3 regions of the Rossellomorea sp. QJM3NY_18 genome follow, and region 1 is predicted to be linked to each of the others. Evidence: riboswitches for the same ligand, from Rfam matches in the RefSeq annotation. Region 1 holds a riboswitch; each other region holds the start of a gene.
The links. A riboswitch is a leader RNA that binds a small molecule or an ion and turns the genes downstream of it on or off. The one in region 1 is predicted to bind lysine.
Positions count from the first base shown of each region.

Region 1 (8,053 bases):
TGTGAAGCAATATGGTCTCGATGAAAACGACCACCTTGCTTATATTGATAAAAACATCGAACGCTTCAAAAATGCCTACCTGAATGATGACGTCACCCGTGTGGGACGCGCGCCGATCAGGAAGCTTGGTCCCGATGACCGCTTGATCCGTCCGACCACCGAAGCCCAAAAAGCGGGATTGTCTTATTCGTATCTCGCCAAAGCGATTGCAGCAGCGTTACTGTTCGACAATCCTGAAGACGAACAAGCCAAGGAAATCCAGAGCATGATCAACGAGCATGGCCCTGCTCATGTCTTGAAAGAAGTGAGCGGACTGGATGCGGATAGTGAAATCGTGAAGGAAGTATTGGTTCAGTATGAAGCATTGAAGAAATAAATTTGTAGACTGTCGGATGGGATCCGGCAGTCTTTTTTGCTCTTTTTAGAAGGTTATTTTTTCAGACCATGTATTTGGTGAATAAAAAATGATGAGGAAGACGTTTACGACAATGATAGTAAAAAACTAAACCTTAAAGTTGATTGGAGCGGAAGGTGCTCGACTCCCTGCGGGAAACGCGGGAAAGTTGAGACCCCGCAGGGCAGCGCCCGAGGAGGCTCAACTCACGCCCCGCGGAAAGCGAGCACCTGGAGTGGAAATCAACCACTACTCGTTTTATTATAAAGGTTTCCATACGTCTCCTTTCTGTGACACCCTCCAACCCACGCCAATCCTACACCTGAGTCACCCTCATTATTTTTCAGGGGAAAAAGAAAAAATAAAGATAGAATTCCCCTCATCCCGGGTGTAAAATATAGTAAAATATACTCTCATACTTTGACATCCAGGAGGAAACAACCGAATAAAATATACAGTTATGCCTATTATTGCTATCATTTTTTCGAGTCAGGAAGATTTAAAGAATACTTCCAATAATGTAAGAATTCAGAATGTTAAAAATACGATAAGAGGTTGATGAAAGTTGGCAATGAATACGACTGAAATAGCTGTAAAGGAACAAACGATTTTTCACCACACCGGGAATAAGATCAAGACGGAAGACCGGGATATCCAGATCATCGCGAAAATGGAGGAGCCACTGATCGTCGTGCTTGGCAATGTACTGAGTCATGAAGAATGTGATGAACTCATCCAATTGTCAAAAGACCGTGTCGAACGCTCAAAAATCGGGAATACAAGGACAGTCGATGGACTGAGAACAAGCAGTTCTGTATTTTTAGAAGAAAGTCATGACGTCGTGACACGAGTTGAAAAGCGAGTCTCTCAGATTATGAATATACCCGTTGAGCACGGGGAGGGTCTTCAAATCCTGAACTATAAACCGGGTCAGGAATACAAGGCCCACTTCGATTTCTTTTCGGCATCGGCAAGGCCGGTGAAGAACCCGAGGATCAGTACCCTTGTCATGTATTTAAACGACGTAGAGGAAGGCGGGGAAACCTACTTCCCGAAGCTGAATCTCTCAGTTTCTCCTCAAAAGGGAATGGCGGTTTACTTCGAATATTTTTATGATAATCAAGAATTGAATGACTTGACGCTCCATGGCGGTGCACCGGTTGTCATCGGGGACAAATGGGCTGCGACCCAGTGGATGAGAAGGCAAGCTTTTAAGTAATGGAAAGGAGGAGTAACCCAAGGGTGGGATGCTCCTCCTTTTTAGAACAATCAAAAACCAATTGACATCCATTTCAAGAGAATGATATAGTTATTCCAATAAAAATATACAGTCACTCTCTGATAATAGAGGCGCGAGAATGATGAGTACCTTCTTTGAGAATAATGGATTCCGGGATAAGTTGGGAAAGGCAGATCGCCGAAGCAGAAAATAGCCAATTCTATTTTTTGTTGGGCCAGCATTGAAGAAATGCTGGACTGTCACAATGCAAAAGTTGTGGAGCACTATTGAAGAGATGTTAATACATAGTCTTCATCTTGTTTCCGTAAACTTTGATGAAAAACCGTATGAGCATCTGCTTCATACGGTTTTTTTGTGTTTTTTTAGAGAGTCTAAAGGAGTTTAGGATATGAGTACAGTGGATGTGAATGTTCAAGGAGATTTAATGATCGGTGGGATGGGTACAGGTGAATTGGTGGAAAGATATGGCACTCCCCTGATGGTTTATGATGAAGGGAAGATCCGTGGGAATGCGAAATTGTTCCGGGATGCATTCAATGAAAGTGGTCTGAAATATCAGGTGGCATATGCGAGTAAGGCATTTCTTTGTAAAGAAATGGTGCGCTTGGCGGAACAGGAAAACCTATCGTTGGATGTCGTCTCTGGCGGGGAATTGTATACGGCACTTGAAGCTGGATTCCCGGCGGCACGCATTCATTTTCACGGGAACAACAAGTCCGAAGAGGAGCTTTTAATGGCTCTTGAAGCTGAAATCGGCTGCTTTGTCGTCGATAGTTTCCTTGAACTTGAACTGCTGCATGACCTGGCAAAAGAGCGGGAGCAGGAGGTGCAGATCCTCATCAGGGTCACACCGGGCGTGGAAGCCCATACCCATGAATACATCACGACGGGCCAGGAAGATTCGAAATTCGGATTCAGCATTTCAAACGGACAGGCGGCCACGGCGATTCAGCTTGCGATTAGAAAGCCATACTTCTCATTGCTCGGTCTCCATTCCCATATCGGATCCCAGATCTTTGAACAGGAAGGCTTCGATCAGGCGATCCTGGTACTGTCTGATTTCATGCAGCGGATACGGATTGATTTGGACGTCACGATGCCGGTGTTGAATATCGGTGGAGGTTTTGGTGTCCGGTACACGGAAGAAGACCAGCCTTTGCCGATTCCGACCTATGTCAAAGGAATAACGGATAGTGTGAAGAACTATTTTGCCAAAAATGAATACCCACTCCCGGAAGTATGGGTGGAGCCTGGTCGAAGCATGGTGGCAGAAGCGGGTACGACGTTATACAAAGTGGGTTCGAAGAAAATCATCCCGGAAGTGCGTACGTATGTGGCGATTGACGGAGGGATGACGGATAATATAAGACCGGCTCTGTATCAGGCGAAGTATCATGCAGTACTTGCCAACCGTCCAAATGAGGAATGTACGGAACGTGTGAGCATTGCGGGGAAATGTTGCGAATCTGGTGACATGCTCATCTGGGACCTGATGCTGCCGCCGACGAATTACGGTGATATCCTGGCTGTCTTCAGTACGGGGGCATACGGGTATTCTATGGCGAGTAACTATAACCGGATACCGAGACCTGCTGTTGTGTTTGTGGATAACGGGGTATCCCGGGTCGTGATCGAACGGGAGACGTATGCGGATCTTGTAAGGAAAGATCGGTAGGGAAGAGAGAGGTGGAGTCCAAAAGGGTTTCCACCTTTTTTTATGGGATTTTTTGGGTGGCTATGGTAATATAAAGGAAACTTTATCCAATTAATTCGGAGGATCAATCTATGAATCTCAAATCGATCGGTTCCATGGTGATGAAATTTGTCTTCGTTCTGTTCGGGATCGTCCTCCTGACAGGACTCATCGGTTTGTTCAATGAAGGCGTGGACCTCAGCCTGAAACAATATATGCTCAACATCGTGGAGATTTTAACATCCCTCGTCCATTCTGAGTCGATGACCATCACGAATGAATCGAACAACTCGTATCCGATGTTCCCGGCATTCTGGGAGCCGTATTTCTATTCTGTTTCAATCTTTTTGTCTGCCTTTCTTTTATCCGTCCTTATGGGCATCTTCCTTGCGTACTTCACACATTTGCTGCCCTCCCGTTGGTCAAAGTTCATCCTTAGAGTGACAAATCTTCTCGAGTCCACACCTGATATCTTCATCTTGATTGTCATTCAATACAGCGTCATCCTCATTTTGAAAGAGACGGGTGTGCTGCTGTTCCCTATTGTCGGCTCTCAGGAAAAGGTGTATCTCGTTCCGGTTGTGACCCTGTCCATCTTGCCGACAATTATGCTGTTCCGGATCATCTATCTACTGGTCAATGATGAATACGGGAAGACGTATGTTGATCTGATCAGAAGCAGGGGGATGTCCAAGCACTCGATTTTCTTCATCCATGTCCTGCGGAATATCGCGTTCAGCTTATTGAATCATTCCAAATCTATCATTCTTTTTCTCTTATCTTCCTTAATCGTGTTTGAAAGATTATTTAATATTTATGGCATCACACACTTCATCCTGTCATTCTCTCAAATGGATGTGATCTGTTTCAGTCTGATCATGTTTTATCTGCCTGTTTTTGTCCTGCTCATCCTCATCAGGCTCATCGTTGATCGGAAAACCGGGCAGAAGGTGGTGATATGATGTTGAAAAAACTGATGAAGAATCGGTCATTTATAATGGGGTTTGTTTTTCTGTTCGGTATGTTTGCCGCAAGTCTTGTTTACTATGTTGGCTGGGGGGATGAGGTGCCGAAGCTGGATCTTGTGAAAAATGAAGAGGGGGATTTTCTCAGCCCTCCATACTCCCCGATAGAGTCTCCACCACTTGGCACCGACAATTTTAACCGGAATATCTTCTCTCTTATCATTGTTGGGGCGAAATATACAATAGGGGCAGCGCTCTTGATCACGCTATGCAGGGTATTGCCTTCCGTTTTGATGGGGTTGGTGCTACATTTCTACTTGAAACCAATCAGGAGAATCATTGATAACATTGTGGATGCCGCAAACTATTTTCCGCCGACGTTATTATCTTTTTTATTATTGAATTGGATGTTGCTGGATGGGCCGTTACATCATCCTGAGGGATTCCCTTATGATTTTACGGATAAAACGATTTTTTACCTGATCATTCTTATCGTGATTTCACTTCCGAGTCTGACACTGCTATTTACGAATGAATATGACCGGATCATGAGTCAAGAGTTTATAGATAGTGCGAAAGTGCTGGGGGCAACGAAGCGTCATTACATCAGAAATCATATTCGCCCCTTTATTCTTCCGCAGATTCTTCTCGTGTCGATCCGGGAATTTATGATCATCATGCTGTTGATTGCACATCTTGGGGTTTTGAACATTTATATCGGGGGATCGTCACTTAAGGTAGACCTTTTTGACAATCCGTTCCTGGCTTCCATTTCTCATGAATGGTCAGGTCTCCTCGGCGGCTGGTGGCAATTCCTGTGGACGACCTATCCGTGGATTTCTTTCATCCCCGTCGTTTTCTTTACCTTGACGATCCTGTCGGCAAAGCTGATGCTGATCGGGGCGACACAAGTGGTGGAAACCCTGGTGGAATCTTCAACAGATAAAGGTTCGGCTGAGGAAACCCAAACCCGATGCCTAAAAGACAAAGAAATGTTCCAACTTGTGAAAGAGGCGAAGTGAGAGGCTATATCTATTGCTCCGTGAAATTATTAAGGCTTATGAATTGAGACAGATTGTAGGGAAGAAGATGCCTTAATCAAGGCATCTTCTTCAATTTCAATCAAACTATTTGGGTTATCACTTTTAGAGAGGGACGGACCTATGATTTTCATGAGAAACCCAAGGGGGACGGGCCTTCATTTGCAAAAATGAAGGTCCGTCCCTCTGTGCCTTCCTCGCATTTTCCGTTAAGATAAGGCATCCATTACATATTTCTTCGTGGCAGCCTGATAAAATCCGGCCTGGACCGTCAAGACGGATACAATCATGACATTAAGGACTTTGGTGAGGTTTTCTTCTGCAATCCCGTCAAGCGTCCCTAGCATCGTTCGGCACTCTTCCTTTATGAACCCGTCAATATGTTCGTTGACTGAGCCATCCGCCGTTTTGATGGACGGGAGGGATTGGTGGTGGATCTGATCGAAGACAGATGCATAGGCAAGATAAAGATCCGTAGGGTTAATGATGTCATCGGTGCGGTCTTCGATATTATTGAATACAAGGGTCAGGATCTTACGGATGGATTCAAAATCCAATGTCGCTTTGAGATCTTCGACGATGAACAGCATGGCAGCCTGTTCCGTAGTGTATTTTTTACCAAGTTGTGGGGAACCAATCAACCCTTTTACATCCCGCTTCACCCAGTTCTGGACGGTGCTTTGGGGGAAATTGGTGAATTCGATCAAATTTCCAAGGGACACGATTTCATTGAGGGAAAAACCGATTTCACCTTTGGTGGGTTTAAGGATTTTTTGAATGATGGGTGGACGCTCGCTTTCCTGGACCAGATCCGACCAAACTCCCCCAATCACCTCAAGTGGAATCCTGCTCGCAGTGCCGTTCAGAGACAGCAGCAGGTCGGCCATATTTTTGCGTGTCAGTTTAAACGTTTCCATCGTGATTCCCCCGTCTCTTTTGCAAATATCTTCTTCTATACTACTGGTTAGGTGGTGACTCGTCAATTTCACCTTTTGCTTGTATTTTACACATGAAAGATTTATAATAGAATCAGATACAGGTTCTTTTGAACTTGAAATAGGAGTGAGAATCAAGATGGGGAAACGTATATTTTACTTCCTGTTAACGAACGTTTTAGTACTACTGACGATTAGTATCATTTTTTCCGTCACAGGAGCGGGGAATTATATCACTGCTTCAGGCGGATTAGATTTAGGTGCATTGCTTGTATTCAGTGCGATCATCGGTTTTTCCGGAGCTTTCATCTCTTTGGCGATGTCACGCTGGATGGCGAAGAGGATGATGGGTGTCCAGGTGTTGAATCCGGATGGCGCTTTATCTTCTGAGGAACGTGCCGTGATCGAGAAAGTCCACCGTCTATCAAGAGCGGCAGGACTCACGCATATGCCGGAAGTGGGAATCTATCACTCTCCTGAAGTGAATGCATTTGCCACAGGTCCTTCGAAGAAACGCTCACTTGTTGCCGTTTCGACTGGATTGCTTCGTGAAATGGATGATGATGCGGTGGAAGGCGTCATTGCCCATGAAGTGGCCCACGTTGCGAACGGTGATATGGTAACGATGACCCTGCTCCAAGGTGTGGTCAATACATTCGTTGTCTTCCTGGCGCGGATCGCCGCATGGATTGCGTCCCGATTTGCAAGGGAAGAAATGGCACCGATTGTTCATTTCATTGCCGTAATTGTCTTCCAGATCGTCTTCTCGATCCTGGGAAGTCTCGTTGTCTTCGCTTATTCACGTCATCGTGAGTATCATGCAGATAGAGGCGGAGCGGATCTTGCCGGTAAGGATAAAATGGTCCATGCCCTGCAGATGCTGAAAGCTTACTCAAGCCGGATGAAGGGGGAAGACGACACTGCGATTTCTACGTTGAAAATCAATGGACGACGTAAATCAGCGATGTTCTCGACTCACCCGGATTTGGATGAGCGGATCAGTCGCTTGCAGGCGAAATAATAGAAGAGTAAAAAGGTGTCTGACTCCGATAATGGGAGTCGGGCACCTTTTTTATGTTATCTCATGACAAAGTCATGAACGGATGCATTTATATTCTTTTATACTTTTTCCCCTCGCCGTGACCATTTGTACAAGCTGTGAATATTTTACTAGTAAAGGAGGATACAAAATATGGCAAAAGCTAGTGATTATTTAATAGCATTGGATGATGGTCACGGTCTCGGGACAGCTGGTAAACGGACGCCTTATATTCCGTCTATCGGAAGGCAGATCCGGGAAAACGAGTTCAATGAGAAAGTGACCTTATTTTTAAAATTGGAATTGGAGAGATGCGGATTCCGGACGCTGTTAACAGCTCCGACGGATGCAGATACTCCGCTTCAGGCGAGAACCGATGCCGCTAATTCCATGGGGTCAGATGCACTGGTTTCCAACCACTATAATGCCTTTGATGGGAAGTTTGATGGCCCGGGGAAGGATGCAGAAGGGCATTCGCTTCATGTATATTATAACGATGCAAAGGATAGAAAACTTGCTGTGAATATTGCGAAGTACTTGAAACAGGGGACGAAGCAGGTGTACCGGGGGATTATTGAGCAAAATCTTCATATGACAAGGGATTTCAATGGTCCGGCGGTGCTTGTAGAGAATGGCTTCATGGATAATGAGAGGGAAGCGTTGCTCATGATCAACGAGGATTTTCAGCGTGAGACGGCAAGGGAGCAGGCACTGGGAGTGTGTGATTTCTTCGGGGTGTCTTATGTG
Region 1 is NZ_CM149659.1:1,053,118-1,061,170, forward strand. It holds gene AC0VXY_RS05485 (mannitol-1-phosphate 5-dehydrogenase) at 1-376, shown strand, start outside; gene AC0VXY_RS05490 (2OG-Fe(II) oxygenase) at 966-1,613, shown strand; lysine riboswitch at 1,732-1,908, shown strand; gene lysA (diaminopimelate decarboxylase) at 2,023-3,309, shown strand; gene AC0VXY_RS05500 (ABC transporter permease subunit) at 3,420-4,289, shown strand; gene AC0VXY_RS05505 (ABC transporter permease subunit) at 4,286-5,314, shown strand; gene AC0VXY_RS05510 (DUF1836 domain-containing protein) at 5,542-6,249, opposite strand; gene htpX (protease HtpX) at 6,407-7,288, shown strand; gene AC0VXY_RS05520 (N-acetylmuramoyl-L-alanine amidase family protein) at 7,460-8,053, shown strand, end outside.

Region 2 (8,053 bases), 1.7 Mb from region 1:
GGAAGCGACGCATGAAGATGCCACTCTCATCCGGTTTCACGGCAGGAATCTCTATGGGTGGAATAAACCGAATGGCGAAGATTGGCGGGAGGTCCGCTATTTATATCGCTATAATCGTGCTGAGCTCGAGGAATGGATCCCCCATCTCCATCATTTGCACGAAAGCTCTAAGGATCTTTATATCCTTTTTAACAATAATTCAGGTGGAGACGCGGCTGATAATGCGAAAGAATTGATTGAATTATTGGGGCTTGAGTATGAAGGACTTGCCCCGAAGCAGCTGGATTTATTTTAGCCGACAGGAGATGAAAGGCAGATGGAATGGATTGTTCTTCTATCAATTGGGCTTTTGGCAGGTGCGATAGGATCACTGGTCGGTTTAGGCGGTGGTGTGATCATTGTACCGGCCCTGATTTATTTTGGTACATATACAAGCCTGGTAGAAGGGATGAACCCGCAGACCGCTGTGGGTACTTCACTGGTCATCATGATATTTACAGGGTTATCTTCCACCCTTGCATATTTAAAGCATAAAACCGTCGATTATAAAAGCGGATTGATCTTCTTTGCTGGGAGCGGACCCGGGTCGATACTTGGAGCCTGGGTGAACAAGGGACTGAATATGGAAAGCTTTAATCTTTATTTCGGCATTTTCATGATAGTGGTGGCCCTTATTCTGATGATCAGGAATAAATTAAAGCCTATAGAAAAATTCAGGGATGCATCTTTTCAGAGGGAATTTACCGATCCAAGTGGAGAAACCTTCCGGTATGGATATCCTCCGGCACTTGGAGTGTTGATCGCCTTTGTAGTTGGGTTTACATCGGGGTTGTTCGGCATTGGCGGCGGCTCTCTCATGGTCCCTGCCATGATTCTGATTTTTCTTTTCCCGCCCCATGTGGCTGTTGCAACATCGATGTTTATGATTTTCCTTTCGGCATTGGTGAGCTCGGGGACACATGTGTTGTTCGGGAATGTCAAATGGCTGTATGCGCTGGCTCTGATTCCGGGAGCCTGGATCGGGGCAAAGGCCGGGGCATATATCAATACGAAGCTCGAGTCCAAAGTATTGGTGAGCGTTTTGAGGATTATTTTGATTTTAATTGGTATTCGATTGATTTATCAAGGAATGACAGGATAACATTCCTCCAATAGGAGTGAACGATTTATGGGAGAAACCATTCATATTTATCATACGAACGATCTTCACAGTCACTTTGAGAACTGGCCAAGAATAAGGGATTTTTTAAAACGGAGAAAACAGAAGCATGTGAATGACGGAGATTCTGTGTATCTATTTGATATCGGTGATCATGTGGACCGCTGGCATCCATTGACAGAAGCGACGTTAGGAAAAGGGAACGTCAAGTTATTAAATGAAGCCGGGTTCGACGCTGTAACAATCGGAAACAATGAAGGGATCACATTGGATTATGATGATTTAAACAGCCTGTATGACAGTGCCCGGTTTGATGTGATTGTAGGAAACCTGTTCGATCGTTCCTCACGGCGTCCAGGATGGGTGGAGACTTACCGGATATATGAGACCGGCAGTGGTATGAGGATTGGCGTCCTAGGTTTAACGGCCTATTTCAAACCATTTTATAAAGCTCTCGGCTGGAACATTACCTCCCCTTTGGCTGAACTGAAGAAGTTGGTTCAGGAGGTTCGCCAAAGCGTCGATATGATCATACTCCTTTCCCATCTGGGGATAAGGGATGATGAGATGATCGGGGAACAATTCCCTGAAATAGACGTTATCCTTGGTGCCCATACTCACCATGTCTTGCCTCAGGGGAAAGAGGTGAATGGCACCATGCTCGGTGCTGCAGGAAAATATGGTCATTATGTCGGTCATATCACAATCGAGGTGGATACAGCCACCAAGCAGGTCATGGAAAAGAAGGCACGACTATATGAGCAGGGGGAACTTCCGGCTGTTGTGAAGGAAGCGGAGGAAAGAGATCAATGGATCCGGAAAGGGGAGGAGTTATTAAAGCAGGAAGTGACCTGCCTGACAAACGCTTTCCCGGTTGACTGGTTTCAGGCGTCTCCGCTTCCTGAAGTGCTTTGTGATGCACTAATGGAGTGGTGTGGAGCTGATTGCGGTTTCCTAAATGCGGGTCTTCTCATAGAGGGACTTGACGAAGGAATGGTGACAAAGCAGGATTTGCATCGCATCCTTCCCCACCCGATCAACCCCTGCATGATCCGAGTGAAGGGAGCCGAGCTGAAGGAAATCATTAAGCAGACTCTTAATGAGGACTGGCCGCAACTTGAAGTGAAAGGACTTGGTTTCAGGGGGAAAGTGATGGGAAGGTTCGTGTATTCGAATATCCACTTTGAAGACCATGACATCTTCATCGGAAACGGTCCGATCGAGTCCGGGAAGATATACAAGCTGGCCCTGCCGGATATGTTTACATTCGGCCACTTCTTTCCGGACCTACAGAGGCTCGAGAAGAAGTACTTTATGCCGGAATTTTTACGGGATGTCCTCGAATGGAAATTGAAACAGTAAATGTCTCACCGTTTCGACACTCATGACATACATATGAGTGAAGGGAGCGATGAAACATGATGAATGTATCTCCGATTACCATTGGGGGACATACCTTTACAGCGATTTCTGTTGCACTTCCGAAAACCAATCTTCTCGTCGTGACGAGTGAAAAAGGATATATCATGTGTGGGGCACTTGATGTTGCGCTGCTCAATGAAAAATTAAAGGACAGGGGGATCATCGCGGGAAGAGCGGTTGGTGTGAAAACCATCGATCAGCTCCTCGATGCGCCGCTGGAGTCCGTTACCTACGAAGCAGCGAATCTCGGCATCTACACGGGAATGGCCGGAAGGGACGCGCTGTTGAAAATGATATAGACATGAGAATGACCAGTACTCATTATTGAGTGGCTGGTCTTTATTTTTGAGGGAGTGATTGCGTCATTTTTAGAATTATTGCGTCAAAATCAATCGTAAAGTAATTGCGTCAATTAACAAAATAAGGTAATAAAACTCCTCTTCAACCGGCACGCGACACCTTCATAAAATTCATCTGAACCCTTCGATATTCTTTCATGAATATATAAACAAATACACCTTGCAAGCTCCTTTTTATCCTTTATAATGGAGATACTAGGAAATTTTGTCGAAAAATGAAATAATTACATAGGAGAATTCTATGAGGCTTATATCAACAAGGGCTTTGAAACCCGGCATGGTTCTAGCTACAACGGTATATAATATGAGAGGTCAAGCGTTGATTCATGATAATGTTCCCATTACAGAACGCATGATCCACAGATTGCAGGAGCTTAGTATTCAGTATGTTTATATTGAAGACTCTCTTTCAAGTGGAATCCATGTGAAGGGGACCGTTTCGAGTAAAGTGAGACAAGAGGCGGTTCAGAATATCGAGATGGCCTTCAATCAATTAAGCACCTCCAAAGAGAAGCCAAGTCTCCTTGTGATTGAAGATAGTGCCTCTCAATTAAAGCAGGTGATTGATGTCGTCCTGTCCGAGGTAAAGGCGAATCATGATCTTCTGACGATTTTGACAGATGTGTTTACATACGACTCCTATATATTTCATCACTCATTTAATGTTACGTTATATACACTTTCCATCGGTCTTGAACTTAAGCTTTCACAGAAGCAGCTGGAGCAGCTCGGGGTTGGGGCGATCCTCCATGATATCGGTAAGATGCTCGTGCCTGAAGAGATCCTGTTAAAGCCCGGGAAACTTACGGAAGACGAATTCTCGGAAATCAAGAAACACTCTGAACATGGCTTTGACATTCTGAGACAGCTTCATTCAGTTTCCCTGATCATCGCACACTGTGCCTATCAGCATCATGAGAGGCTCGATGGCTCGGGTTACCCGCGGGGGATCAAGGGTGAAGATATTCATCCGTTCGCAAAGATCATCGCTGTGGCCGATGTATTTGACGCCATGACGTCAAACCGGGTGTACAGGAAAGCCATGCTTCCTCATCAGGCATTGGAGGTCTTGTATGCGGGATCGGGAACATTGTTCGATTCAAATGTGATCGAAGCCTTCCGCTCATCGGTTGCGATGTATCCGAATGGCATGATCGTGGAACTGAATGATGGACGGAAAGCAATTGTGACCGATCAAAACAGGGGCGTCACAGACCGCCCTGTGGTACGAATCATCGAAGAAGATGGTCAGGAGTTAGACTCTCCTTATCCACTCGATTTAAGCAAGGAATTAGACAAGGTGATCACAGGCTTTGATCCGGATTATGAGCCGCAATCTCTTAAGATTAAATAATTTTTTGCGCTAAACCCTCCTTACAATGCATACAAATAGCTTGTAAGGGGGGATTTTTTTGTCAAAGTTCAAAACCTACAAACCCCGAAGAGGAGGTCCGCTGCCTTTTCGACATGTCATGATCATTACGTTTCTATTCTTTATGATTTCAACGGGATTCGGATTGTGGATCATTAACAAAGGGTTGAAGCCGACTCTCCTTGCGTATGCCGAAACACAAACAAGCAGGATCGGTACCCTGGTGATTAACAAAGCGATCAATAAGAAGATTGCCGACGTACTGGATATTTCAGATATAACAGAAGAAGTGAAGAATTCAGAAGGAGATATCGTTTCATTTAAATATAATACACAGACGATCAACAGGGTCCAGGCAGAAATTACGAATCTTGTGCAGCAGAATCTTCAGGAAGCAGAAGCGGGGAATATTGAAAATCTAGAATTTCTCACTGAAGTGGAGCTTGATGAAGGGAAGTCGAAAACCTCGAAGGGCATTACCTATTCTGTTCCATTGGGGCAGGCAACGAACAACGTATTGCTCGGGAACCTGGGGCCGAAAATCCCGATCCGCTTTCATTCCATCGGTGATGTACGTTCCGATGTGAAAACGACGGTTGAGCAGTTCGGGATCAATAATGCGGTTGTGAAGGTATTTGTGGAGCTTGAAGTGAATGTGCAGATCATCATCCCGTTTGCAACGAAAACCGAAACAATCAAGCAGGATATCCTGGTTGCGATGGGGACCGTTCATCTGGATGTACCGCAATTTTATAACAATGGTGGAGGGGAATCGAGTCCTTCCATCGAATTTCCCACAAATTAGTCAGGAAAAAAAGTTGTCAAAAGAATGATAGTTTGGTATATTAATAAAGAAAATTTTATAACACACCACATCATCAGTCCGATGGGGTAGAGGCGCAGAGTTCAAGAGTAAGCTGTTTGAGAATGACAACTGTGAGAACAGATGAAAGGGAACTTTTGCCGAAGTAATTATACATGTCAAATGTGTATTTGCTGGGGTTATCTTGAAGAAGGATAACACTGTCATTATAGGGAATCTCTATAATGGGGAGCTACAGATCGTGATGGAGCACTTAAATTACTTACTAAGGTAATGATAGCTTCTCTATCGTTGCCTTTTTTTATTATCCTCTATCATGCTACGATGGTTCCCCCCTATCAAATAGGAGGAGGACACTATGGAAAACACGATTTACTCATTATTACCACCCCTTTTAGCCATTCTTATGGTTATCCTTACAAGACGGGTTCTGCTTTCATTGGGAGTAGGAATCGTTGCGTCTGCCTTTCTGTTGGCAGATTTCTCAATTACCAAAACATTCAGCTTTATGTGGGACGCCTTTAAAGGCATCTTTGTCGCAGATGGCGGACTTAACACCTGGAATGTCTACATCATTTTCTTCTTACTCATTCTTGGTATCATCACGGCATTTGTGAATATTTCCGGCGGGAGCCGCGCATTCGGTGAATGGGCGATGAAACGTGTGAAGACACGACAGGGCGCACAGCTTCTAGCTGCGGTACTGGGTATCATCATTTTTATTGACGACTATTTTAATGCCCTTGCTGTCGGACAGGTTTCAAGACCCATCACGGATCGTCATAGAATCTCACGTGCTAAATTAGCCTATATCATTGATTCAACATCGGCTCCGATCTGTGTCGTATCCCCGATTTCAAGCTGGGGAGCGTATATTATCGGGATCATCGGCTCCATTCTTGCAACACATAATATCACGGAGTACACGGCATTCTCAGCGTTCATTCAAATGATTCCAATGAACCTATATGTATGGGCGGCAGTACTGCTTGTCGTCATGGTTGCCTATAAGGGACTCGATTTTGGAAAAATGAAAGAGCATGAAGTACGGGCCCTTGAAACGGGAGATCTTTATGATCCAGGCAAGGAGATTCCCGGCGAATTGAAAAATGATCTCCCAGTCAGCTCAAAAGGCTCGGTAGGCGATCTTGTCTGGCCGATCGTTGCCCTTGTCATCGGGACTGTTTCCATGATGCTGTGGACTGGATATCAAGCGGTGGGATCCTTTGACCTGCTGCCGATCTTTGAAAATACGGATGTAACCAAATCCTTATTGTATGGTGGATTATTCGGACTTCTTATTTCCCTGATTTTCTTCCTTCGCCAAGTCAGCTTGAAAGGAATCGAAGCGGGTGCGATCGGGACAGCTGTAGTGGAAGGTATCAAGTCGATGCTGCCGGCTGTTTACATCCTGATATTTGCATGGACGATCGTGACACTCATCGATCAGCTGCAGACGGGTACGTATCTTGCTGGCCTCGTTGAACAATCGAATCTGCCGATGCAGGCACTTCCGGTCATCTTATTCCTGGTTGCCGGCATCATGGCATTCTCAACAGGAACATCATGGGGATCGTTTGGTATATTACTGCCGATCGCAGGTGAAATTGCTGCAGCTTCAGACGTGAGCATCTTACTGCCTGCCATGGCAGCGGTACTGGCGGGATCTGTATTGGGTGATCACTGCTCACCTATTTCTGATACAACGATCCTTTCTTCCACAGGAGCGGGAAGCAACCATATCGATCACGTGCTCACACAGCTTCCATATGCCGTAATCGGTGCGGTTGTTGCAGCCATCGGTTACCTTGTATTGGGGTTCACCGGCAGCACCATTCTTGGTCTCGCCGTAGTCATCATTTTGATCTTGGCCTTTTCCTTTTTGTTCGGTGAAAAAGCAAAGCCTGCATCTGCAGAGTAATTCATAAAAACCAGGAGCCATGTAGGCTTCTGGTTTTTTTATGGATTCACATAGAGTTCTCCTCTTGATCCTATCGTCTCCTGTTCTCCAAAATTCGACAAAATTCTTATAGTGAAATAGTACTGTAGAAATTTGGTGAATTTCTCAATAAATCACTAAAATAAAGCTTTGACAATTGGCCTGGAACTAGCTATACTGACTTTAGATTATAAATAATCTGAAAATATAAAAATTTCAAATACCTCATGGGGGGTAGTTGGAAAGAACTAGGGGGGAACAGCATGGAGAAACGTGCACAATTTGGGACACGGGCAGGATTTATTCTGGCAGCTGTCGGTTCAGCAATCGGACTGGGGAACATTTGGCGTTTTCCGGCAGTGGCGTATGAAAATGGTGGGGGAGCTTTCTTTATTCCTTATTTATTCGCTCTTCTAACAGCAGGTATTCCATTATTAGTACTTGAATTTACAATTGGTCATAAGTACCGTGGTTCAGCACCGTTATCTTATTTCCGTCTTAATAAGAAAACAGAATGGCTTGGATGGTGGCAGGTCTTAATTGCATTCGTCATCTCTACCTATTATGCCGTCATTATCGCATGGGCGATGTCGTACAGTGTATTTTCTTTCAATTTAGGCTGGGGGAAGGATACAGAGTCATTCCTGTTCAATGATTATTTAAAATTGACCGTGGACGCGGGTCAGACGGGAAGTGTGGTTCCTGGGGTATTCATCCCGCTTGTAATTGTATGGGCCGTTACACTGGGTATTCTTTTCAAAGGTGTAAAGAAAGGAATCGAAGTAGCGAATAAAATCTTTATTCCAGCACTTGTTATCTTATTCTTAATTATCGTTGTTCGCGCTTTAACTTTACCCGGCGCGATGGATGGTCTGGATGCGTTCTTCAAGCCTGACTTCAGTAAAATTGCCGATCCGGGTGTGTGGGTGGCGGCATATGGACAGATTTTCTTCAGCTTATCCATTGCCTTTGCCATCAT
Region 2 is NZ_CM149659.1:3,613,892-3,621,944, reverse strand. It holds gene AC0VXY_RS18790 (DUF72 domain-containing protein) at 1-295, shown strand, start outside; gene AC0VXY_RS18785 (sulfite exporter TauE/SafE family protein) at 317-1,141, shown strand; gene AC0VXY_RS18780 (bifunctional metallophosphatase/5'-nucleotidase) at 1,169-2,521, shown strand; gene AC0VXY_RS18775 (YunC family protein) at 2,578-2,880, shown strand; gene AC0VXY_RS18770 (HD-GYP domain-containing protein) at 3,182-4,294, shown strand; gene yunB (sporulation protein YunB) at 4,353-5,117, shown strand; lysine riboswitch at 5,197-5,378, shown strand; gene AC0VXY_RS18760 (Na+/H+ antiporter NhaC family protein) at 5,494-7,056, shown strand; gene AC0VXY_RS18755 (sodium-dependent transporter) at 7,338-8,053, shown strand, end outside.
Region 2: another riboswitch for lysine. It lies ahead of AC0VXY_RS18760 (Na+/H+ antiporter NhaC family protein); the one in region 1 lies ahead of lysA (diaminopimelate decarboxylase).

Region 3 (8,053 bases), 2.0 Mb from region 1:
CAGGAGTGTTCGTCGCGGCATTGTATTTTGCCATCGTCGTTTTCAGGAATTCCTCATCATTACGGTCCGGGAAGTCAGGTTTGTAATGGGCTCCGCGGCTTTCGTTACGATTTAATGCACCGATTGTGATGACGCGGGCAAGTTGCAGCATGTTCCACAATTGACGTGTGAATGTCGCCCCTTGGTTGCTCCATTTAGCCGTGTCATTGATGTTGATATTTTGGTAACGTTCCATCAATTCCTGGATCTTTTCATCCGTTTGTTGAAGCTTGTCATTATGACGTACGACCGTTACGTTATCCGTCATCCATTCCCCAAGCTCTTTATGGATGACATAAGCATTCTCAGTGCCGTTCAGAGACATGATGTTGTTCCATTTTTCTTCTTCCTGTTTCACATAGCGGTCGAATAATGAAGATGGGACAGATTCTACTGTTTTCTCAAGTCCTTCAATATACTTAATCGCATTAGGACCTGCAACCATACCGCCATAGATAGCGGATAGTAATGAGTTAGCCCCTAAGCGGTTACCACCGTGCTGAGAATAATCACATTCACCTGCTGCGAATAAACCAGGGATATTCGTCATTTGATCATAATCGACCCATAGTCCACCCATTGAATAGTGAACGGCAGGGAAGATTTTCATTGGGACTTTACGTGGATCATCGCCCATGAACTTTTCATAGATTTCAATGATTCCGCCAAGCTTGATATCAAGCTCTTTTGAATCTTTATGAGACAGATCGAGGTAAACCATGTTCTCGCCATTGATACCAAGCTTTTGGTTTACGCACACATCAAAGATTTCACGTGTTGCGATATCACGGGGTACAAGGTTACCATATGCAGGATACTTCTCTTCAAGGAAGTACCATGGCTTACCGTCTTTGTATGTCCATACACGTCCACCTTCACCACGCGCCGATTCACTCATAAGACGAAGTTTATCGTCACCAGGAATGGCTGTCGGGTGAATTTGAATGAACTCACCATTTGCATAATACGCACCTTGTTGATAGACGATTGATGCAGCTGAACCCGTATTGATGACAGAGTTTGTAGACTTACCGAAGATGATCCCCGGTCCACCGGAAGCCATGATTACGGCATCTGCTGCAAATGATTTGATCTCCATCGTTTGAAGGTTCTGGGCAACGATCCCTCTTGCGACTCCATCGTCATCAATGACGACTCCAAGGAATTCCCAACCTTCGAACTTGCTTACTAACCCGGCCACTTCATGACGGCGAACCTGCTCGTCCAATGCATATAATAATTGCTGACCAGTCGTTGCACCGGCGAAAGCAGTTCTATGATGCTGCGTGCCACCGAATCGACGGAAATCCAGTAATCCTTCCGGTGTACGATTAAACATGACACCCATACGATCCAGCAAATGAATGATCCCGGGTGCTGCTTCCGTCATTGCCTTAACAGGCGGTTGATTCGCTAAGAAATCCCCACCATAAATGGTATCATCAAAATGCACCCAAGGAGAATCCCCTTCTCCCTTTGTGTTAACGGCTCCATTAATACCGCCTTGCGCGCAAACAGAGTGAGAACGCTTAACGGGTACCAGTGAGAATAAATCGACTTGCGTTCCTTTTTCTGCTGCTTTAATTGTGGCCATCAAGCCGGCTAAACCGCCACCGACAATAATGATTTTGCCTTTACTCATCGTGACTCACTCCTTTTCCTACCATACTTCTAAGAGCACTTACCTATCTATCAGACTCGTATATTTTTTCTGCTTATACGAAGGCAAAGATTGCACGCATACCGACAATCGATAACGCAACAAAAATCCCGATCGTAACATATGTAGCAATTAATTGAGAACGAGGTGTAACCGTAAGTCCCCAGCTAACGCAGAATGACCATAATCCATTTGCAAAGTGGAAAATCGTTGAAAGAACACCTAGCACGTAAAATCCTAACATCAACGGATTGGATAAAATATTTTCCATCATCTGGAAATTCACTTCAGCGCCGAACGCTGCAGCGACCCTTGTTTCCCAAATATGCCATGTTACGAAAATAAATGTGATCACTCCAGATACGCGTTGAAGTAAAAACATCCAGTTACGGAAATAACCAAACCTGCTTGCATTATTCTTGGAAGTGAATGCAATGTAAATTCCGTAAATTGCATGGAAATACAATGGAAGGAAGATGATAAAGATTTCAAGGAAATAACGGAAAGGAAGACTTTCCATAAAATGTGCCGCCTGGTTAAATGATTCTTCCCCACCAGTGGCAAAATGGTTCACGACTAAATGTTGTGTTAAAAATAATCCAACTGGAATAACACCTAGCAATGAATGAAGCCTGCGATAATTAAATTCTCGATTTCCAGCCATGATTTACCCCCCTTAATGATAAAATATGAATTCGTTTTCTAATACCTTTCACTAATGATTAGACAACGATACATATTTTATATTGTAACAATAATGTGACATGTTCATTTTACTCCCAAGGAGTGGAAGCGTCAAGAAAACGTATACATAAATTCGACAATACCGCAAAAATATTTTCAATATATCAACAACGAAAAACATGAGGTTTTGCCTGATTAAATGTTCGAAAATTCTAATAAATAAACAATAAATATTATAGCACCAAAATATCCCAAGGTCATTTTTTCAAGGTATGGGATGATAATTACCTCTTTCATGTATATAATAGTTTTATAGAAAGAGGGGATTTACTTGGAACAGAAAAAAGAAGAAGTACATCAGCCGTCCGTTCCAATCTTCGGATATGAAATGTTACGCGACATCTTGATTCCAGACATATTAGGAAAGCACACACCCGATATCCTGTACTGGGGAGGAAAGCAGCTCTCGAGGAAATTCCCCCTTCAGTCAACGGAAGAAATTTCTTCCTTTTTCGAGGAAGCAGGATGGGGCACCCTTACACTTCTGGAACAAAAAAGAAATGAGATGACATTTGAATTGAATGGACCTGTAATCGAACGGCGTCTGTCACTGAAAACGGATGTGAACTTCAAACTGGAAACGGGCTTTATTGCCGAACAAATTCAGCTTCTAAGAAAATGTGTGGCAGAAGCTGCTGACGAATTACATAAACGGAGTCAATCGGTCAAAGTGGTTGTAAGATGGGACGACAAAGACCGGATTGAGTAGTCAATCTCCTAGTAAAGGGTTGCCCTGAACATTCAGGACAACCCTTTTTCATAATGATCTTACAGCGTGACTTCTTCCATCTTCACGGCATCCAGATGAAAGGCCGTATGTAAGACACCTGCCGCCTTTTGCATATTCTCGCCATCCACTACTGTCGACACTTTAATTTCAGAAGTGCTGACCATTTTCACCACAATGTCATTTTGAGCCAGTACTTCAAACATTTCCGCGGCCACACCCGGGTTTGAAATCATCCCCGAACCGACGATGGAAACTTTCGCAAGCCCACTCTCATGCTCGACGTGTGTGAAATTCAACTGCTCTTTATTTCGTTCCAGAACAGCGAGGGTTTCATCGAGATCGTGCTCCTTGATGGAGAAAGATAGATTGGTCGTTTTCTGATCCGTCTGGGTCTGAATGATGATATCTACGTTCAAATGATTTTCGGCCAACGTTGTGAACACAGATGATAGTCCTGTTAAAGCATTTCTCAGTCCAAATACAGTGACGCGTGTAATTTCATTCTCAAAGGCTACCCCTCGTACGATTAAGTTCTGTTCCATGCTTGCTTCCTCCTCAATATACGTTCCTTCCACTCGTTCAATGCTGGATCTGACTTCTAAAGGAATTTGATAATTCTTGGCAAACTCCACAGCCCTTGGATGCAGGACCCCCGCCCCGAGGTTTGCAAGTTCGAGCATTTCATCATAGGAAATCGACGGTAACTTCCTTGCTCCTTTTATATAGCGGGGGTCTGTCGTGTAAACCCCGTCTACGTCTGTATAGATGTCACAGCGCTCCGCTTTCAGGGCAGCTGCAATCGCAACGGCCGTTGTATCCGACCCGCCCCTGCCAAGTGTTGTGATTTCACCCGAATTTGTCATGCCCTGGAATCCCGCCACGATGATCACTCTTCCTTTCTGAAGGTGAGTCGCCATTTTATCGGTATGAATATTTGTAATCCTTGCATTGCTGTGGACAGATTCCGTTTCGATGCCAGCCTGCCAGCCCGTGAATGAAATGGCATCATGTCCCGATTGGATAAGGGCCATCGTAAGGAGTGAAATGGTCACCTGTTCCCCGGTTGAAAGCAGCATATCCATTTCTCTTTTGCTCGGTTGGGACGTGATCTCCCTTGCAAGACCAACAAGTGTATCCGTCGTTTTTCCCATGGCAGATACGACGACGACCACATCATTCCCTCTTTCTTTTTCTTCAATGATCCTAGACGCAACATTTTGAATTCTTTCCACAGACCCTACTGAAGTCCCACCGAATTTTTGAATAATAATACTCACGACTTCTCCCTCTTTCTGAGCGTCGCCGCTCTTTTTCATGATGAAGAGTACAATCACAATCATCCTAAACGTTCATAGGACAGGATCTTTATAACAAAATCCTGCGCTGATAATAAAAAAAGCAATGAGAATAATATCTCATTGCTTTATGAACATACAGCAGAACATACAAATAGGTTCATCGGCATTGTGAGATAGCTCTCCAAGATTGAATCATCTTGACAATCCTGCATTTCTTAAACGCAGGACCAGCGGATATAGCATGAGACTATAACCACTTCGGCGATTCTCCCCTTTCCAGGCATGTCGGCGGGGCTCATACCCCTCTTTACCTGTACTTTTGAAGTTCGCACCTCTATCACCACTTAAAAAGTGATAATGTTATAAATTTTTGTTAAGTATAGCATAGGGGAAATATTGATTCAATGATTAATTGAGTCAATATTTCATTTTATTGTGTTTTCGTTGGAAGTTTTGAATGAGCATACTGTGGTTGATTTGCGCTCCAGCTGCTCGCTTTCCGCGGGGCGTGGGTTGAGCCTCCTCGGGCTAAAGCCCTGTGGGGTCTCAACTTCCACGCGTTTCCCGCAGGAGTCGAGCACCTTGCGCTCCAATCAACTCTGCTTATTCACTAATTACTGCTGAAGTAATAAATAAATCGACCAATCTTTCTATTAAAAGTAAAAGATAATGGCTTTCAATCATTACTTACTTCAACTTCTCCACCAATATCTTTGCCACGGCTTCTGGAATTCCGATTTCTGTAAATTCCTCCACTGTCGCTTCTTTCATCTTTTTCATTGAACCAAAGTGTTTAAGAAGCTGTTTTTTCCGTTTTGGACCGATACCGTCGATGTCGTCAAGGGTCGACTGGAATGCGCTCTTTCCTCGAAGTTGACGGTGGAAGGTGATGGCGAACCGGTGAACTTCATCCTGGATCCGCTGCAGGAGATAAAATTCCTGGCTGCGCTTTTCGAGGGGGACGATCTGTAACGGGTTTCCGTACAGCAATTCCGACGTCTGATGCTTGTCGTCTTTCGCAAGGCCACCGATCGGGATGTCGAGACCCAATTCATTCTCAATCACATCCCTTGCCGCTTCGATCTGACCTTTTCCTCCATCGATGATGATGAGATCCGGTAAAGGAAGTCCGTCTTTCAACACTCTCGTATATCTCCTCCGGACAACCTCCCTCATGGAATCATAATCATCTGGCCCCTTGACGGTTTTAATCTTGTACTTGCGGTATTCGTTCTTGGCAGGTTTCCCGTCCAAGAAGACGATCATCGCCGAAACAGGATCACTTCCTTGAATATTTGAGTTATCAAAGGCTTCAATCCGGAAAGGCGTATAAATGCCCATATGATCCCCCAAGCGCTCAATGGCTTTAATCGTCCGCTCTTCATCTCTCTCGATCAGTGCGAATTTTTCTCCAAGTGCCTGTTTGGCATTTTTCTCTGCAAGCTTCACAAGCTCTTTCTTCTTTCCACGTTTCGGCCGGGTCATTTTTACCTCCAGAAGTTTTTCCGCGAGATCGATATCAATCGCTTCAGGCAGAAAGATCTCTTTCGGCTTAAAGTGGTTGGATTTGGAGTAGAACTGACCTAAAAACGTGAGAAACTCATCCTCAGGTTCATTATAGAGAGGGAATAATGACACATCCCGCTCAATGAGCTTACCTTGCCGGACGAAGAATACCTGAACACACATCCAGCCCTTATCAACGAAATATCCGAACACATCACGATCCGTGAAATCGGTCATCGTCATTTTCTGCTTTTCCATGGTCGCTTCGATATGAAGAATCTGATCGCGGAATTCCTTCGCTCTTTCAAATTCCAGATTTTCCGAGGCTTCATTCATTTTCACCGTCAGCTGGTTCTTGATTTCCTTGTATCCGCCGTTCAAGAATCGGGTTATTTCATCTGTCATGTCACGGTATGTGTCTTTGCTCACTTCTTTAATACAGGGAGCAAGGCATTGGCCGATATGATAGTAAAGGCAGGCACGGTCGGGAAGATTCGAACATTTCCGTAAAGGATACAAGCGGTCGAGAAGTTTTTTCGTTTCATTTGCCGCCCCGACATTAGGATAGGGACCGAAATACTTTCCCTTTCCCCGTTGGACCTTTCTTGTGGTAATGAGTCTCGGGTGGCGTTCATTCGTTAACTTAATGAACGGATAGCTTTTATCATCCTTCAACATGACATTGTATTTAGGGTCATACTTTTTGATCAAATTCATTTCGAGGACAAGGGCTTCCAGGTCAGATGACGTCATGATGTACTCGAAATCCTCGATCTCCCCTACCAGCCGCTGGGTTTTCGCATCATGGGAGCCGGTGAAATAGGAACGCACCCGGTTTTTCAATACTTTGGCCTTTCCCACATAGATGATCGTACCCTGCCTGTCTTTCATTAAATAACAGCCCGGTTGGTCGGGAAGCAGCGCTAATTTATTCGTGATATTCTGATTCATCCTTCTTCCTCCTCCCTCTGTTTCTCCCATTTATATAATGTCAGGTCGTGATAGATGGGATCGATGAGCTCACTGGAATGGAAATGCTTCTCGACTTTAACGAATCCATCCACCTGGATCCCCTGTTTTTTAAACCCTTCGACTACTTTATCTGTCAGATAAATATCTCGTTCAGGGTAATACCCTGCGTCAGTGGTAAACACTTCGTACGTTTGTACTTTCTTATGAATAAAAGGGACGTCAAGATACTCGAGTACCCTGGACTCTTCCCATGTATATACGACGAGAGGCTTTCCTTTCCCTTCACTCTCTAAATAATCGGCCATTTGATAGACAGCCGGAACGTCCGATGCATGTTTATATAATAACGTACTTGTATGGTAAACCTGAAGCAGAAGGAATGAGAGGACAAGTTTGAAACCTGCCCGGGAAAGTCGTTGTGAAAGCAGCTTTCCCGCTCCAAGGAACAAAGCGATCCCGATCAAAGGCAAAGCATGACGGGGCTTCATCACATTCTGGGCAAAAAGGGCCCAAAGAAAATAACTTCCCATTAGCATCAGCATCAGGCTTGTCATATAACGATTCCCGTGTGAATCCTTCCTTACTGCAGCCAAACCGACCACCATTAGAATGAGAAGGAGCAGGGATTCACCTACACCCCCAACCCAAATCGTGTTGACAAAGATCAGTTTCACGATTCTGTCCAAGAGGCTTAGATCTGAGGCACCGATCGTTCCCCCCATTCTTGAAAATGTCCGTTCGTGAAGGAGAGGGCCAATCGGAGGAAGCTTTCATATCCCCCTTCTGACATGCTGATGCCCGCTACCCAGAGGAGCTGGAACAGGATTGCAATGAGGAGGTAAACGAAGGTATCCAGGAATGTTACCATGCCTTCCTTCCACTTTCTGTACAGGACCATCAGGATCCCGATTCCAAAGACCAGATAGGATAATCTGATTCCAAGAAGCAGGCTGAATAGGAACAGGGGAAGGATGAGAAATCCGTTATGAGTTCTCTCATTGGCGAAAACCAAACTCCATATGTACCACCACATCACCCCGACTGCCGCTCCCTCGGACATCGGCTGATTCACCATCAGGACTGTGAAGCTGCTCGTATAAACGA
Region 3 is NZ_CM149659.1:3,035,967-3,044,019, forward strand. It holds gene sdhA (succinate dehydrogenase flavoprotein subunit) at 1-1,681, opposite strand, end outside; gene AC0VXY_RS15700 (succinate dehydrogenase cytochrome b558 subunit) at 1,755-2,363, opposite strand; gene AC0VXY_RS15705 (YslB family protein) at 2,715-3,152, shown strand; gene AC0VXY_RS15710 (aspartate kinase) at 3,212-4,450, opposite strand; lysine riboswitch at 4,638-4,816, opposite strand; gene uvrC (excinuclease ABC subunit UvrC) at 5,159-6,928, opposite strand; gene AC0VXY_RS15720 (hypothetical protein) at 6,925-7,635, opposite strand; gene AC0VXY_RS15725 (hypothetical protein) at 7,641-8,053, opposite strand, start outside.
Region 3: another riboswitch for lysine. It lies ahead of AC0VXY_RS15710 (aspartate kinase); the one in region 1 lies ahead of lysA (diaminopimelate decarboxylase).